3 regions of the Paenibacillus sp. SN-8-1 genome follow, and region 1 is predicted to be linked to each of the others. Evidence: predicted binding sites of a transcription regulator. Region 1 holds the regulator's gene; each other region holds the start of a gene.
The links. Region 1 encodes LexA, which represses DNA repair genes until DNA is damaged. Its sites were predicted from a motif close to CGAACATATGTTCG; they were not measured.

Region 1 (5,853 bases):
GAAGCGTAACCTGGCTGAAGCCAAGGAGCTTGGATACACCTCCATGAACGTTGGTCCTGAACCGGAATTCTTCTTGTTCAAGACAGACGAGAAGGGCAACCCTACGATGGAGCTGAATGACCAGGGTGGATACTTTGACCTTGCTCCTACAGATCTTGGTGAGAACTGCCGTCGTGAGATCGTTCTTACTCTTGAAGAAATGGGCTTTGAAATTGAAGCTTCCCACCATGAGGTTGCACCTGGGCAGCACGAAATCGATTTTAAATATGCAGACGCTGTGAAAGCGGCTGACCAAATTCAAACCTTCAAATTGGTTGTAAAAACAATCGCTCGTCAGCATGGACTCCATGCAACATTCATGCCAAAACCACTGTTCGGTGTGAACGGTTCCGGTATGCACTGTCACCAATCCTTGTTTAAAGGTGATGTGAACTCGTTCTACGAGGAAAGCGATACTCTGGGTCTTAGCCAAACTGCCCGCTATTACATGGCAGGTATCTTGAAGCATGCACGTGCTTTTGCAGCAATCACTAACCCTACAGTGAACTCATACAAACGTTTGGTTCCTGGTTATGAAGCACCTTGTTACGTAGCATGGTCTTCTAGTAACCGCAGCCCGATGATTCGTATTCCTGCTTCCCGCGGACTCGGTACTCGCGTCGAAGTTCGTAATCCGGATCCGGCTGCTAACCCTTACCTGGCACTGGCTGTTATGCTTAAAGCGGGTCTTGACGGAATTAAAAATGAGATCCCTCTTGTTGATCCAATTGACCGTAACATCTATGTGATGTCAGAGGAAGAGCGTATTGAAGAAGGAATCCCTAGCCTTCCATCCGACCTGAAGGAAGCTCTTAACGAGCTGATTCGTAGTGAAGTGGTAACTGAAGCGCTTGGTGATCATGCGCTGTCCCATTTCTATGAACTCAAAGAAATCGAGTGGGATATGTTCCGCACACAAGTTCATCAATGGGAACGTGACCAATACATTACTTTGTACTAAGGTAGACAGAACCCCTGACGCATATGGCGTCAGGGGTTCTTTTTAGTTGAAAATCCCAGCCAGACATAATATGACTCCTACTACAATTCCGAAGATTCCACCTAACTGGGCTATGATCAAGTATGCCTCGCTTGGCTCAGATTCTCCCTCGACCTTCCATCCTTCATTAATATACCATCCCCAGGATGGCTTAATTAACTGAATCAAACCCATTGATAAGAATAAGAGTCCCAAGAATAGTAACAATGGATCATCCCCTTTGCTATGTACAACGTTCATCAGGGGGCATTCGTTTCAATAATTTGCCAACTGGTTTTATCTATACTTCATGCTCTTGCATATGAAAAGATTGTCAGCTGTGGCCATTGACAGGCCCAATTCTTCTTTCTCACACGGTCTTCATAAATCCGTGCTCTCTCAGGTGTAGCCTGGAAGAAAGGAGTTGGCTGCACGCGGAGATGAATAAGATCTTGAATTCCCCAAGGAGCAGTCAGAATAACCTCTTCATGTGAGTTCAAAGAAATTCCTATTGAAGTGGCAGTCTCCGGAAATTTGGAAATGCCCTCTATGCTTGAATGGTAGGGCGGAAGGTTGTTTATCTTGTGCATGCGCGCTTGATTTTTGACGGACCAGGGCAAGTTTGGTCGAATCTGTAATAATTTTTGTTCGAGGTCCTTCTCGTGCCCTTCGTCTAAGTTCATGGGGTCAAAGTAAATTACATCTATGTCAGCGAGAGGAGTGCGTTCATGATAACCGTGTAGTACATCCCATACTTTCGCACGGACTGCGCCAGCACAGATCCACCAGTCAGGTAAATGCAATTGAGCTGCTGCGTGTAAAAGGCCCATCATCCAGTTATCTTGTTCTACAAGCTGTATAATATCCGCTTCGGTACGTAATATCATTGAATACCTCCTTGGAATAGAACCTATGTTCTAACTATTATAAACAACAATCAATATTTTGGAAATAGTAGAATCTGACCATCTCTCACACTCTATTAGAGGCATACATTGTAGTATAACTTTGACGAACAGGAGGAAGGATGATGGAATCCAGTGAGCTATCGACCATTGAGAAGCTTCTGCCGCTCGCTGAGAAATATGGTTTGGCGGTTCTGCTTACCTTTATCCTGCTTATGATTTTGATCGTCCTCGTAAGAATGATTATTAATGGAGATTTGGTACCAAGGAGATTGCTAGATAAAGCAGAGGAGGATCGGGATCGGCTGCAGGCGATCCTGGATAAAGAACGAGAAGAATTGTGGGAACCGGTACTGGATGTTTTTAAGAGCATCAAGAAAGTAGAAAAGGCAGAGGAGAGTGACTCTTGATGTGGTTCAAATGGATTGAATTAATATTGCAGCGACAACGAAGTAAGGAGGCGGATTTGAATCAAGCCTCACGACGAATTACAGTATCCATCGAACGCTACAGAAGCCTATCACGCGAGATTCAATCAGAGATAAGGAAGAATCATTTTGCTAAGCATTTAACTTACCGGAATCGTAATGACAAATAGTTAGGGTATAGAAGGGCGAACAGGAGAAATTTGTGTTGTAAATACTGGAAATGATATACTTCCCTTAACAAGTCAAAGGGAGGATGCTCATTAGTATGAAGCTGTTGAAAACTATAACTAGTTACATTCCCGCTGTGGCCATCGCATTTGTTCTAAGTCTTTTTATTGGTATCTTTGTATTTCAGCCCTATAAGGTTGTCGGTCAGTCGATGGAGCCGACCCTGCAGGATGATCAAAGAGTCTACACCTCCAAGCTTGCCCGAACATTCTCACACATGCCAGCTTATGGTGATATCGTTGTTGTTGACAGTAGAGTGAATCGGGAGCGTTCTTTTTGGGACAATATTGTGGAGCAGCCTTTGATTCAGCTCATACGTGGTGCAAGTAATGATCGCACATTCTATATTAAGCGGGTGATCGGGAAGCCGGGCGATGTGATTGAGATCAAAAATCAACAAGTATACAGGAATGGTGAGGCCTTGGTAGAGCCCTACATCAAAGAGAAAATGAACCCTTCTCAGGACAGTAAATGGGTAATTCCAGATAATCACATTTTTGTCCTAGGAGATAACAGGAATAATAGTGAAGACAGTAGAGTTTTGGGGCCGATCCCATTCGACCATATCATGGGGATAGAAGAGATTAAATAGTAGCATGTATCAAGAAGAGGGTGCCAATTGGCACCCTCTTCTTTGAGGTTACATGAAAGGAAATAACAACGAATATTAGTGAATGTCGCGGAATAAGCCGACGACTTTACCAAGAATCGTAACATGCTTAAGACGCAGCGGTTCGTAAGTGGGGTTCTCGGGTTGTAAGCGGATATGGTCTCTTTCTTTATAAAAAGTCTTCACCGTTGCCTCGTCGTCTTCGGTCATGGCTACGACAATATCGCCATTATCAGCGGTCTGCTGCTGACGAACGATAACAAAGTCACCATTGTGAATGCCTGCTTCAATCATACTATCGCCCATAACAGAAAGCATAAATACCTCTTTATCACCGACGAAATGGTTGGGGAGAGGGAAGTAGTCCTCAATATTCTCTGTAGCTGTAATAGGTACACCGGCAGTTACTTTACCGACAACAGGTACGCGTGCAACTGTGTGGGCGAACAGATTGTAATTGTCAGAATCCTCCTGGCCCAGTAGTTCAATTGCCCGTGGCTTGGTAGGGTCACGCCGGATAAAGCCTTTCTTCTCGAGCCTGTCCAAATGACCATGCACTGTGGAACTGGAAGCAAGTCCGACAGCTTCTCCAATCTCTCTTACAGAAGGAGGGTAACCCTTCATTCTAACTTCGTTTCTTATAAATTCAAGAATCGCCTGCTGACGACTGGATACTTTCGACATATTATATCAACCCCATTTAGTAACGTTTGGAAAAATTATAACATAGAACTACCGTTCGTACAAACATAAGTTCTAAATGAATACAAATATTAAGCGAACAATTGTTCTAAAAAACTATTGAACGAAACAAGTGTTCGTGTTATATTGTATTCAGAAAACAAGAACAAACGTTTGGAGTGAGGGTTAATGTTGAGATATTCTACATACCAAAGTATTCATGAATCAGTTCCTGCTGAGCCTAGCCGAAATAAATTTAATCTAGAAGACTTTATTTCCAATACTATATTTGTAAGAGTTGCAGCCTTAGTGATATTTATAGCCGTAACCTGCACAGGGATGATCACAGCATTTGCTTCTTCTAGCAGTCTTGCCGGATCATCTGATCTTCCACAGGTCATTGTACAGCCTGGTGATTCATTGTGGAGCATCGCTTTGGCTAACAAAACCAACGATCAAGACACTCGGGATGTTGTACGAAATATTAAGGAATTGAACCAACTTGTATCCAGTGAAATACAAGCTGGTGAAGTGCTTGTGATCCCTTCAAATTAATTCATTACCAATAATAGAATTAGGTTAGCTTACGAGAGCTTTTCAAGGATTTGACGTGCCTTGACAAGCTCTTTTTCTCATGTCAAAGTAAGAGTTAATGCCTTAACTGAAGGAGGAGTCACTTATGGATATCGATAGCCTGGTACAGCGCATTAATGAGCTTGCGCGAAAACATAAAGAATCAGGATTGACTGAGGAAGAAACGCTTGAAAGAGCAGAACTGCGGGAAATCTACTTGCAAAATATTCGCAGGAATTTCCGTCAACAATTGGATTCTATTGAAATTGTAGATAAATAAGCCGTCCGGCCTTGGGCCGGAAGTACATAATCATCATCTGACTGTTGCGAGATGAATGGGAATCCCTAAATGAACAGGAGGATATTTCATGAAGTATACCTATCTGGGTAAAAGCGGATTGGCTGTATCAAGTCTTTGTTTAGGAACTATGACATTTGGTGGAACTACCGATGAGAAAGACTCAAAGGAAATGATTCACCGCTTCCTTGATCAGGGTGGGAATTTTATCGATACCGCAGATGTCTACACGGGCGGGCGGTCAGAAGAAATAGTGGGCAAGAGTATTCGCGGACGCAGGTCTGAAGTAATTCTAGCCTCCAAAGTGCGTATGTCTACCGCAGATCATGTGAACGGCCAAGGTTCTTCCCGTAAGCATATTATGGACGGCATCGAGGCAAGTCTCAGACGACTTGGAACTGATTACATTGATCTGTATCAGATTCATGTATGGGATCAAGCGACCCCAGTGGAGGAGACGCTCCGTGCACTCGATGATCTGGTCACTTCAGGCAAGGTTCGCTATATTGGCTGCTCGAATTACTTATCCTGGCAGCTGATGAAAAGCCTGGCTGTTAGTGAAGCCAGGGGCTTGGTCCGTTACGTGTCACTTCAGCAGCAATATAGTCTGCTTAACCGTGAGGCCGACAGGGAAATGATGTCACTATGTTTTGAAGAAAATGTGGGTATTATTCCATGGGCTCCTCTTGGAGGCGGGTTTCTTACGAACAGGTACAAGGAGGGACCAAAGCCATCTGAAGGGCGGCTGAGTGCGGTGAGTGGTGGCGAGAGCTCATGGGAATATCGGGCTACGAAGAAGAATTTTGATATTCTTAACCAAGTGGTCAAGATCTCTAAGGAGATCGATAGAACTCCTTCACAGGTAGCCTTGAATTGGCTAATGGGTCATAAGGGAATTACCTCACCAATCTTTGGAGCGAGTACGCTTGAACAGTTCGATGAGAACATGGGTGCTGTAGATTTTGAGCTTGATGGTGAACAACGACGTCTGCTTGATGAGGTAAGCAGTCTGCCAGACGAGTACCCTGATCGCTTCATTCGCAAATTCAAAAGACAGATTTAACAGCAGACAACCGAGGAGGAAAGTGGCAGTATGGCACGTTCATTTGAGA
Region 2 (5,853 bases), 760 kb from region 1:
GTGTTCTCTCTACAAGTGGTTCAATCAAATTCAGCATAGTCCATTTCACCATCTATGGAGTCCTGTTGTTCCTGTACTAAGGATCGGAGGACTCGCGACACAAGCAAGCCAGGGAAGCCGCGTCTCATCAGATAAGACCCTGTCTTGCGCTTTCTGTCCATTATCTCTCCGCTGGTCTGACGCCACTTCTTCGCGCCCATATCTAATGCGCTACGGAATTCCTCTTCCTCTGATACACTCCCAAGTGCTTCCTCAATCAGAGGCTTAGAAACGCCCTTCTGACGCAGTTCCTGTCTAACCCACATCTTACCCTTACCCCGGTTCTTAATACGCTGGCCAGCCCATTCCTGAGCGTACAATGCATCGTTAACAAGCCCTTCTTTCTCAAGTCTTGCAACAGTCTCTATTATAACCTGATCTTCCCTGCCTTTTTCCTTCAAGCGATGAGATATTTCCCGGGTAGTTCGGGGCTTACGGCCCAGGTAATTCAAGGCATCAACATAAGCCTGCTGCTTCTCATCAGCGGCTATGATTTCAAGCAGATCCGACTTGGTAAATGAATTCCCCTTAATCATCCTATACTTGATCATTACATCTTCATGAACTTGAACATGATGCGGGCCAAAATGAATGAGGTATCGAAACTTTGGCCGCTTCAGACTTTCCACAGCAGTAATGCTTAAAGCCTCATCTTCTGGAAAATCCGCCAAGCCGTCAAAATCTTCTTCATCCTGCTCGTACTGTTCCGAAATATCGTAAATTCCCCGCTCCTGTAGCTGCTTATTCGATCGCGAACTTACATACTTCTCCCGTCCATTTGAAGTTTTTCTATACTTTCCCTCATCCATTGTAATATTCTCCGCTATATAATAAGAAGACGCTCCGTCTCCGGTAAACACCTTCGATAGAGCGCCACACTAAATTATTTATTCATCTGCAAAAAGAGCAAGCTCTTCTTTGCTTTCTTCTTCAATTTCACTTGCAGAAGCTGCTGGGACAACAGTAGTCAAATTGCTGGCTTCGCGAATCTTATTCTCAATAACATCCGCAACTTCCGGGTGCTCTTTAAGAAACTGCTTCGCATTCTCACGTCCTTGCCCCAAACGCTCACCAGAGAATGAATACCAAGCGCCACTCTTATCAACAATATCCTGCTCAACTCCGATATCAATCAGACTTCCTTCCTTGGAAATCCCTTCACCATACATGATATCAATCTCAGCCTGTTTGAATGGAGGAGCCACTTTGTTCTTAACTACCTTGATTCTTGTACGGTTACCTACCATATCGTTACCCATTTTGATAGTTTCGATACGACGTACATCCAGTCGAACAGTTGAATAGAACTTCAATGCCCGGCCACCAGGTGTAGTCTCGGGATTACCGAACATAACTCCCACTTTCTCGCGCAGCTGGTTAATGAAAATCGCAATCGTCTTGGATTTGCTGATTGCCCCGGACAACTTACGCAAGGCTTGGGACATCAATCTTGCTTGAAGGCCCACATGGGAATCTCCCATCTCGCCTTCAATTTCCGCTTTAGGAACAAGAGCGGCAACAGAGTCAATAACGATAATATCTACAGCTCCACTGCGAACCAGTGCTTCCGCAATCTCCAAAGCTTGTTCGCCCGTATCCGGCTGGGACAGAAGCAATTCATCAATGTTAACACCAAGCTTACCCGCATAAGATGGGTCAAGCGCATGCTCTGCATCAATAAATGCAGCTTGTCCGCCTACCTTCTGTACCTCAGCTATGGCGTGTAATGCAACAGTTGTCTTACCGGAAGATTCCGGTCCATATACTTCAATAATACGGCCACGGGGTAATCCGCCAGTACCAAGAGCTATATCCAATGCTATAGAACCACTGGGAACAATTTCCACCTGCATATGAGTGGATTCCCCAAGCTTCATAATTGATCCTTTACCGAACTGCTTTTCTATTTGACGAAGCGCCATATCCAGCGCTGCACGACGATCTGACATTAGCTCACATCCTTCAAAATGATAAATACAGGAAAGCCTTACATTTATAATTGTACCTTGTTTAGAAGCGTTTGCCAAGCATTTTTTAGAACATACATTCGTTTTTTTCTGAGCGGACACCTCTCTTCTGCGGTGCCGCGATTTCCAAATATTAACACAAAAGAACCGCAGCAACACTTTAGTTTGCTACGGTTCTTCCGTCTCTTAATTATACCTTAGTATATTCCCAGCTGCAAGTTTAGCATTTGGCGCTAGAGTTCTACGGGCTAAATACACTATTCATGTTGTGACCGCAATTCCTTAAGGCGTAGCCAAAGTCGATAAAGAATGGCTTTGGCAGATCTAAGACGAATCGTCTCACGATTGCCTTTAAGATTCAATTCAAACGAGCTGGTTGCTCCATTCCGCTCAGAAATCCCGATATATACGAGGCCAACCGGTTTCCTTTCTGAGTATGCTGGGCCTGCCACACCTGTAATAGACAATCCGAAGTCCGTGTCCGTAATAATACGAACCTGTTCAGCCAATACTTCAGCTGTTTCCTTGCTAACGGCTCCCGGTGCCTCTTCTCCTTCAAGAAGATGCGCAGGTACATTTAAGAGCTTTTTCTTCATTTCATTGGAGTAACATACAAGTCCGCCCATGAATACTGTAGCACTTCCGGGAATAGATGTGATCCCCTGCATTAATAGTCCGCCAGTACAGCTTTCGGCAGCACTGACCGTTAAGTTCATCTCGGTCATCATTTCCACAATAACCTGTTCAATAGGTACGTCCCGATTAGCGTATAAGTAATCAGATAAACGCTGCTCAATAACCTTCTCCATGCCATCAAGCTTAGCAAGGGCTTCGCTTTCAAGCGGAGCCTTGGTAGACAGCCGGATTGTCACTTCACTTTCCTTGGCATAAGGAGCAATAGTCAAATCACTCTGCGATTCAATTAAATCCAGCAGCTTCGTCTCCAGTGCGGATTCCCCGATTCCAGCAAACTTCAGCATTTTGGAGTAGAGCGGTGTTTCTCCTGTGAGCACATGACTCATAATCCATGGCTTAGCCTGGTTCTCGAACATCGGCATCAGCTCTTTAGGCGGACCAGGCAGGACGATATAATGCTTTTCCCCTTGGGTGATTGCATTACCCACAGCGAGTCCTGTCTCATTGGGCAGTGGAGTTCCGCCATCGATCGCCAAGGCCTGACGCCGGTTGTTCTCCGTCATTGGCTGCTCCCGATCCTTAAAGAAACGGTCAATGTTATCCATCGCTTGGCGGTCGATATGGAGCTCACGTCCAAGACTTGCTGCCAAAGCTTCTTTCGTGAGATCGTCCTGAGTAGGCCCAATGCCGCCTGAGAAAATAATTAGATCAGCCCGCTCCTCCGCTATCTTGATTGCCTGCTGGAGCCGTATCAGATTATCTCCGACCACAGTTTGAAAATAAACATCGATTCCAAGTGCTGCTAATTCCACTGATAAATAGCGGGCATTTGTATTTACAATTTGACCAAGCAAAAGCTCTGTCCCTACGGCAATAATTTCAGCTTTCATTTGCTATCACAACTCCCTCGTTAAGAAGGGCAAATGGCATCCTCTTCTAGTAAAATTCAAACTTTGGAGAAAGAAAGTATGTTCTTGTTCTTAATGAAATAGTCAATTCCAGAGTAAATCGTAATCAGAGCCGCAACCCAAATCGCAATATCGTCAAAGGGGAACTGTACCCAGGCAAAGGGAAAATTATTCAAAAGCAGGGCTGAGATTGCAACAATTTGAGTGATTGTTTTAATTTTACCCCATTTACTGGCCGCAATAACAGAACCCTCAAGCAGGGCTACCTCACGTAATCCGGTTACAGCAAATTCACGGCTGATGATAACAACAGCAATCCATGCATCACATTTGCCTAGTGCAACAAGAGAGACCAGCACCGCAGCGACCAGGAGCTTATCTGCCAATGGATCCAGCAATTTCCCCAAATTAGTCACCATGTTATTTTTGCGTGCTAGATAGCCATCAATCCCGTCCGTACTAGCTGCAATAATAAACAGTAGAGCTCCAATCAAATGATTGAGCGGAAGCGTGTAGGTTCCCCAAGTCAAAGGATATGACCACCAGTCCATGTTCAGGTTCACAAGCAGGAACACCAACATTACCGGAATCATAAATATGCGGGCTAATGTAATTCGGTTGGGCAAATTCATCGAACACCCTCCCCTGACAAATCATGAATAGAATATGTAAAAAAATGAACTAAATTATACTGCTTAAGAACTATGACGTAATCGTTAGCTGTCATCTTGTACCCCCAGTGATCTGCTGCCGTTCCCCGTTTTATCCCTACAAGTATAATATACGGCTTATACCGTGTCAAAATGAAGCAAGGTCTCGATAGATATGCATTTCGGAGCATATCAAGAGACCCTACGGTATTATTTAAGATTCGTAAATTGAAGGTCAACAGACAAATCCGCTTTGCGAAGAAGTTGAATAACACTCTGCAGATCATCCCGGCTTTTCCCGGTTACACGGACCTGATCTCCCTGAATCTGACTCTTCACCTTAAGCTTGGAATCACGGATGAGGATATTGATCTTCTTAGCATTATCCTGGTCAATGCCTGACTTCAAAGTAATACGTTGACGAACACTGCCTAATGAGGCAGGTTCCACTTTACCGTACTCCAGGTTCTTGATCGGCAGTCCCCGCTTGATCATCTTCGACTGCAGAATATCAATAACTGAGGTCAGTTTGTACTCATCATCCGAGGTTACAACCAGAACATCCTTTTCGACTTTAATCGAACTCTTGCTGTTCTTAAAGTCATAACGAGTCTCTAGCTCACGCTCTGTCTGCTGTATCGCATTGGTTAATTCCTGCATGTCTACTTTCGACACGATATCAAAAGAACTTTCACTACTCATCTTGTCACAATCCCTTCGTTCGTCTTATGTTTTATTATTATATGAAAAACTTTCTTGTAACACAAACAGACAGACGTCAAACCGCTTCAAACCGGTATAGACGCCTGTCATGAGTGTTGGTATATCTGCTTAATTGTACCTATAGCCTCAAGCCCTTGTTATTCGGGTAAAAGCCAAACACAGACGCAGTAATCCAAGGACTGTAACCTAATTGGTGCTTGTGCCAGTGGTATCCGTTCCCGTAGTACTAGAGTCCGTCGTCTCACTCGTTGAATCGCTAGAACCGGAGTCAGTTGTACTTTGAGCTGAAGTGCCGTCATCCAAATTCAGCTGGATTTTGGTTGTATTTTTTCCATCAGTCACAACCTTACCCCCAACCGTAATTACAGTGTTATTTGAATTTCCTGATTTAATGTACAGCCCTTCAGGCCCAAGATCATAACTTTGGGTTTCCCCGTCCTCAATATTCTGGTAGAACAACTTCTCACCTCGTGAGGTTCCTTTCCGCACTTCCACCCAGCTTTTGCCGGAAGCCTTAATTTCGACTTTGACCGGTGTAGCACCACTGCTGGTTACTTTGAACTTGGTCGTGCTGCCCTTCTTCCCATCAGGCGTTACCGTAGCCGTACCTGAATCCACAGTACCGGTTCCTGTTGCATCTGTACCTGTCCCGGGCTGGGTACCTTCAGCAGTACCAGAATTCGGGTCCGTTGTTCCTGTTCCCGGTACCGTTGTCTGTCCTTGGCTATCTGTACCGGTCTGCCCGCCCCCAGTATTTTGGTCCCCGCCTTGTGCAGGAGGTGAAGTAGTCTCTGTCTTAGATGGAGTTGTTGTGACTGGTGCTTTGGTATCTGTAACCGGAGTCGGATCAGGTGTCTTATTGCTGTCAGATCCATGATTTCTCGAGACAACAATGTAAATCACAATCACAATCAGCGCTGCAAAAGACCA
Region 3 (5,853 bases), 1.3 Mb from region 1:
ACAGCAAGATAACCCGGCTGATTCAATTCGGGCTTGTGGGACTTATAAATACCGGAATTGATCTGGGCGTGTTCACACTGCTCATCATGGGTAACATCCCCGTCATTCCCGCCCAGATCGTATCCTACGGCTGTGGCGTATTGAACAGCTATATTCTGAACAGCAGATGGACTTTTCGTAAGGAGCGCACACAGAAAAGGAAAAATGAGCTTCTTCGATTTATTCTGGTGAATCTTGCGGCGTTAACGGTATCTTCGTTACTGCTCAAGGTGCTGTATGCCAGCACGGGAGCGAATCTCACTCTCTGTAAGCTGGCTGCCACGGCAGTAAGTATCCTTGTTAATTATGCGGGAAGCCGCTATCTGGTGTTCGGACAACAGACTAGAGACAAAGTAGAACAGGAGTGAACCCATATGAAAGTCAGAAAAGCTGTAATTCCCGCTGCCGGGCTAGGCACTCGTTTCTTACCGGCAACCAAAGCACAACCCAAGGAAATGCTGCCGATCGTTGATAAGCCAGCGATTCAATATATTGTAGAGGAAGCGGTGCAATCCGGAATTGAGAGCATCATTATCGTAACCGGCCGCAACAAGAAATCAATAGAGGACCACTTCGATAAGTCCGTGGAACTTGAACGCATTCTGAAGGAGAAGGGCAAGCAGGACCTGCTCCTTGAGGTTCAGGCAATTAGTGAGCTCGCTGGGATTCATTATATCCGGCAAAAGGAACCGCTGGGCCTCGGCCATGCCATCCTCTGCGCCCAGCAATTTATCGGAGATGAACCGTTCGCCGTTCTGCTTGGCGATGATATTATGGTCTCCGAGCCCCCGGCTCTCAAACAGCTGATCTGCGTATTCGAAGAGACAGGAAAGCCTGTGGTCGGCGTGAAGCCCGTCCCGCTATCTGATGTAAGCAAATACGGAATTATTGATTCCTCTTCGGCAGAAAATGGACTGTATAAGGTGAATGGACTTGTGGAGAAGCCTTCTCCCGAGCAGACGCCCTCCCAAATGGCCGTTATGGGCCGCTACATCCTTCAGCCTTCGATCTTCTCCGTGCTGGAGCAGATAGACCGGGGAGCGGGCGGAGAATACCAGCTTACAGATGCTCTGCACAAGATCTGCGGCACGGAAGAGCTGCTTGCCCTGGAACTCGCCGGAAAGAGATATGATATTGGCGACAAATTCGGCTACATTCAAGCGACCCTGGAGATTGGGCTTAGCCAGGAGGAATTATATCCACTGCTCATGCCTTATTTGAAGCAGCTTGTTAATCTGTAATGTTATTGGAGAATGCCGGTATCTACAATTTCAACCTCTACCTTGGGATGAAATTGTACTTTCCGGTATATTTCTCCGTTGTATCCTCAAATAATCCATCTTATTTGTGCCACTTCATAAGATACTCCTTCTCCCCGGTGGAACTGTCTACTTCTTCATAATCAATAACGAAATTGTGTGCAAGGTAAAAGCGTAGTGCAGTCTCGTTTTTCTGATAGACCTTCAACGTCAAGCTGTTCCTAAGCTGCTTGGCCTTGTTAAGCAGTTCTGAACCGAGTCCTTTGCCCTGATCATTGGGATCGATAAATATAGCGGCGAGGTAATTATCGACGAGGGAGATGAATCCTGCGATCCTCTGAAGTTCCTCGATTTCAATAATATAGTTCTCGGACATGGGGAGCCATTTGTGCTCCATATCTGGAAGGCCGGATTCCCAATATTTCTGATCCACAAAAGAATGAGCCGTCAATGTGGCATTAAGCCAAATACGTGTCAATGTCTTAAACTCTGTCTTCTCCGCTAAACGAATCTTAGGCATGCTTGTTCTATTATCCTCCAAGTCTGCTTGTTATTTCAGCCGGAACAAGTTCCTCTTGAATTTCCCAAGCCGGGTCTGGCTTAAATCTATGCCCTTCACTGTTAGTACGTTAATTACTATGCTTAAGACTGTTAGCGCGGCAAATAATCCTATAACTATCCCTTTACTAAAATCAGATAGGGTAGGGCTCTGCAGCACAGTAGGCAGCAGGGTTAACAGCAGAGCGGGAATGATCAGAACAAACGGGATCCTTCTTTTCATGATAATAACCTCCTTGATTCGGATGTTGAATGTGACGAATATATTCTTGCCCAGCCTCTTCAATTCCTGCTGAAAGGATTTTATTTACATTGATTTAAATTCAGGAAATTGGATATAATACAAACAAATGTTCGCATATAATAATTATGAAGGTACCTGGATTATATGAGACGGGAGGACAGGGTTATGGCAGGAAAGCTGGAAGCGAATGGATTGTGGGAATCGTCAAGAATGATGCTGCCGGAGCACAAAGAAGCGATTATCCGGGCAGGACGCGAGCGGGATCGCCGAATAAAGCCGATTATAGATGCCCAAGAGCTGGAGCTGATTGAGCGCGCCCTGAGTGAATCGCTCAGAGGCCGCGCAGCGGTCACGGTTAGGCTGTGGGGTGAATATGAAGATACGGAGCTGCGGGGTGTCGTCACTTCTATTCATACCCACAGCCGTGAGATTAAGCTGCAGCTGGGTGATGATTGGCAATGGATCAAGATCAGGGACATTATCGGAGCTTATAGGTAGCGGCCTATCTGCATAATTTGAACTCCTCTTTTGAATAATAAGGCTTAAATTCCAAAGACAGGAGTGAATCTCATGCAAGCTGCAAGAAGATGGGTGATTACATTATTCACAGCTCTAGTTATAAGTATGCTGGGTGCGGGAAGTTTGGCCATGGCAGAACCTTCCTACGCCGAGTGGGGCAGAGTTGCCGTCCTGGAGACGAAGAAGAAGTATGATGCCGACATTACCGACTATAAGCATGTCGGCCGGAAGACGATTAGAGATCATATCTATGAGGAGCAGTTCAAGTTAATTGTGAAGAAGCCATCCAAGGAATTTGGTGTCTATGTGAGTGTACAATTCAATGAAGATACGGGAGAACTGCTGGATATCAAATACAAGGAAGCTGCTGAATAAGGATAACAAGATATAATGCTGACAAGCCGGAGCCCACAGAGGGGGCTCCGGCTTTTATAGTGAGCAGGTGTTCATCAATAAACTTACGAATGCAATTAAGCCAAAGAGGTCCCTGAGAATACAGTAGGTCCGACAACGCTCGCCCTGTTAAAGGAGACGTTGTTCGTGATGGCAGCTTGAAGTGTATAAGAGTGATAGCCGGTAGGAGCATTGACATCTACGAACGAGAAATTAATCGTCTCCAAGGCATTTATGGTGAATATCGTTGTTTGGGTATTGGCAATTTCCGTTACATCACGAATCAGCGAAATGAGTACGGTAGGGCTTCCGGCAGTCGCCTGTAAACCCAAGCTCACGTGAAGCTCAACAGAGCCGCCGGTACTGGTAAGCAGGCCGAAATTGGCCAGGGTGTTAGCGCTTGGGATAGACACTAGCGGAACATTAGTAGACTGGGTAAAGCTGTTGGGAATACTTCGGCCAAAGTCAATAATAGAGAGAGTCATATCAATCACCTCCGTGGGGTTGGAATATACTACACAGGTAACATATGTTTGATTTCTATTTATTCTTGTATATCAGCCATGTTGGTGTGATAGAATCGCGAAATAATTGCCATTTAGCCTGTTCGACATACAGTCATTCGCATAATTTAAATAGAGGGTTCTATAGATTTTAATAAAAGAAGCCAAAGAACGCAGGAGGGGAGAATGGGAGATGCCCTACACAACCGGAGCCATATACAATCCTTCAACGGGCTCAACCGCGGCTGGTCAAATTCTAGTGATTTGTACTAATGACTCCATTAATCTGACGGCAAATATTGAACTTGAGGTATTCCAATGGGGGATTGCCGATGGGCCGCGGACGCCGCTGGGACATAACTTAATTGCCTTGTCGCCGCAGGCTATCCAGAGTTTCAGTTATCCAATCAACGCAGGTGGGTTTTATGAAGTACAGATGGATTATTTCAGCGCAACAAGTGCAGTGATTCATGTATTTGGTCTCGATGCTGTAGGCAGTGTTGTGCAGAGAGTTCTGCAGGCTGAAATGAGCCAAATTGACAGATTGACAAATCTCCCTTAAGAGAGAAAGGAGATGAAGATGATTGCCAGTTGTAAATATAACGGGGGCGTTACCGGGGAATCATTTCGAGCCCTCGATAGCTGTTAATTCGGTCTTATCCAATTTCATGTGCGTAGTATATGTGGATGACAGCTTGGGAACGGCACGAATTGGTGTATCTATTTCGTCGGACGGGGGCCAGACCTGGAGCAGCAGCATTCTCCCCCAGCCGAGTGGTTATGAGAGCGCGGAGGCTCCGACCGTGGATTATACTTTTCCCAATACGTTCATTGTCGCTGCTCATGTATATAATGGATTCAATGACGGGACTATTGTTAGTTACACTTCATTCAATAACGGGGCGGATTTCAATCCACCAGTCATTGTGCAGCGTGGGTATGGGGTAATTATCCATAACGATGAGCCCTTTATAGCCGTAGATCGTTCACCGGGCAGCCCATATCGGGGAAATGCCTACGTCAGCTACACACCGCTCTTCAACTTCTCGGCGATCTTCTTCCAGCGGTCCCTGAATGAGGGAGCAAGCTGGGAGACACCTCAGCGGCTCAGCGACCCAAGAGGATTCCATGATCGAGCAGCTATTGCGGTAGGCTTATCTGGAGAGGTATATTCCGGATATGTCTTGACAGGACCGGTGAATCCTGAAGCCAACCTTCGCATTTCCTATGATGGAGGAGCCTCATTCACCCCGCAAATTGTGCGTGAGTCCATTCTGATCTCATCCGTAGTTCCTGTGCCATCGCCTCTTCCCGTAGTTGGTTATGGCTTCCGAGTCCAGACGAATCTGACCCTAGGTGCAGATATATCAAGCGGCCTCGGCAGCGGCAATGTATACGCAGCCTGGAATGACTTCCGTAACGGATACTCGGATATTCTGCTCTCGATCTCGCCAGATGGGCAGCTGTGGTCTATTCCGACAAGTATAACCGGAGCGCCACCAGGAACGCAGAACTTTTTCCCGTCCATTACGGTCTCCCCATCAACCGGAACTATACGGATTATCTATTACACTAATCGGGTCGATGGCTTTCTTCTGGATGTCTTTGTGGCCGAGTCATTCAACGGCGGAGGCTCCTTCACCAACCGGCGTCTGACGGATACCTCTTTCAATCCGAATGGTAATTCTCCAACGCCCGTTCCGCTGATCGGGGATTATATTACGGCAGCAACGAGTCTGCCGGATACGCTGGCTGCGGTCTGGAATGCAACCACTCCACCTACAGGCAAAGAGGATGTTTACTTCTCGACGTAATGATATTCATATACTTTCTTGTCAGTATAAGGTATACTGGAATTAACTTACTGCTTGCGACCGTAATTAGAGGACTTCCCGATTAGTAAAGTGCTATAGGGAAGTCTTTTCGCATTCAGGAGTGAGATTGGGGCGAATTATGAACAATGTACACATCATGTTGGAACGCTACCAAGTCCTTGAAGAACAGATTCGAGAGTTTATCGTCTGTCACTCTAGTCTGAAATATATCGATGGTTCGGTGGAAGTTGTGGATGGCGGTGCCTATGCCTGGTCGAAGTTGGGGCGGGTAGAACAGAAGATTCAGATTCAGATCATCTCTGATTATTCCGAACTAATCGAAGAAGTGAGTCAGGGTATACTTACTTCGAGCGGCGATATACAGAGGTTCATTGAGAGCTGTGAAGAGGTGCTGACTTACATCAGACAGGATTCCATGTGTTGGGATTCTTCGCTTGAGAGGTCTTTTGAGAATATTCAAAGAGAATTGAAGTCGCAGATACAATTAATTACTCATCCTATAT

Region 2: a site for LexA is predicted at 2,076-2,089, ahead of recA (recombinase RecA). Genes of this name have one in related genera too.
Region 3: a site for LexA is predicted at 2,200-2,213, ahead of ACRRNK_RS16650 (YolD-like family protein). Genes of this name have one in related genera too.

The regions. Positions count from the first base shown of each region.
Region 1 is NZ_CP194782.1:2,107,396-2,113,248, forward strand. It holds gene glnA (type I glutamate--ammonia ligase) at 1-1,000, shown strand, start outside; gene ACRRNK_RS09940 (DUF6199 family natural product biosynthesis protein) at 1,043-1,279, opposite strand; gene ACRRNK_RS09945 (nucleotidyltransferase family protein) at 1,327-1,905, opposite strand; gene ACRRNK_RS09950 (hypothetical protein) at 2,046-2,333, shown strand; gene ACRRNK_RS09955 (hypothetical protein) at 2,333-2,521, shown strand; gene lepB (signal peptidase I) at 2,617-3,171, shown strand; gene lexA (transcriptional repressor LexA) at 3,247-3,873, opposite strand; gene ACRRNK_RS09970 (LysM peptidoglycan-binding domain-containing protein) at 4,180-4,425, shown strand; gene ACRRNK_RS09975 (DUF896 domain-containing protein) at 4,550-4,723, shown strand; gene ACRRNK_RS09980 (aldo/keto reductase) at 4,812-5,804, shown strand; gene ACRRNK_RS09985 (hypothetical protein) at 5,835-5,853, shown strand, end outside.
Region 2 is NZ_CP194782.1:2,862,904-2,868,756, forward strand. It holds gene ACRRNK_RS13590 (regulatory protein RecX) at 21-848, opposite strand; gene recA (recombinase RecA) at 927-1,988, opposite strand; gene ACRRNK_RS13600 (competence/damage-inducible protein A) at 2,264-3,532, opposite strand; gene pgsA (CDP-diacylglycerol--glycerol-3-phosphate 3-phosphatidyltransferase) at 3,589-4,182, opposite strand; gene ACRRNK_RS13610 (YajQ family cyclic di-GMP-binding protein) at 4,411-4,902, opposite strand; gene ACRRNK_RS13615 (helix-turn-helix domain-containing protein) at 5,110-5,853, opposite strand, start outside.
Region 3 is NZ_CP194782.1:3,401,675-3,407,527, reverse strand. It holds gene ACRRNK_RS16670 (GtrA family protein) at 1-407, shown strand, start outside; gene galU (UTP--glucose-1-phosphate uridylyltransferase GalU) at 414-1,280, shown strand; gene ACRRNK_RS16660 (GNAT family N-acetyltransferase) at 1,381-1,818, opposite strand; gene ACRRNK_RS16655 (hypothetical protein) at 1,849-2,079, opposite strand; gene ACRRNK_RS16650 (YolD-like family protein) at 2,266-2,598, shown strand; gene ACRRNK_RS16645 (DUF3889 domain-containing protein) at 2,671-2,994, shown strand; gene ACRRNK_RS16640 (hypothetical protein) at 3,090-3,497, opposite strand; gene ACRRNK_RS16635 (hypothetical protein) at 3,709-4,077, shown strand; gene ACRRNK_RS16630 (exo-alpha-sialidase) at 4,100-5,329, shown strand; gene ACRRNK_RS16625 (hypothetical protein) at 5,487-5,853, shown strand, end outside.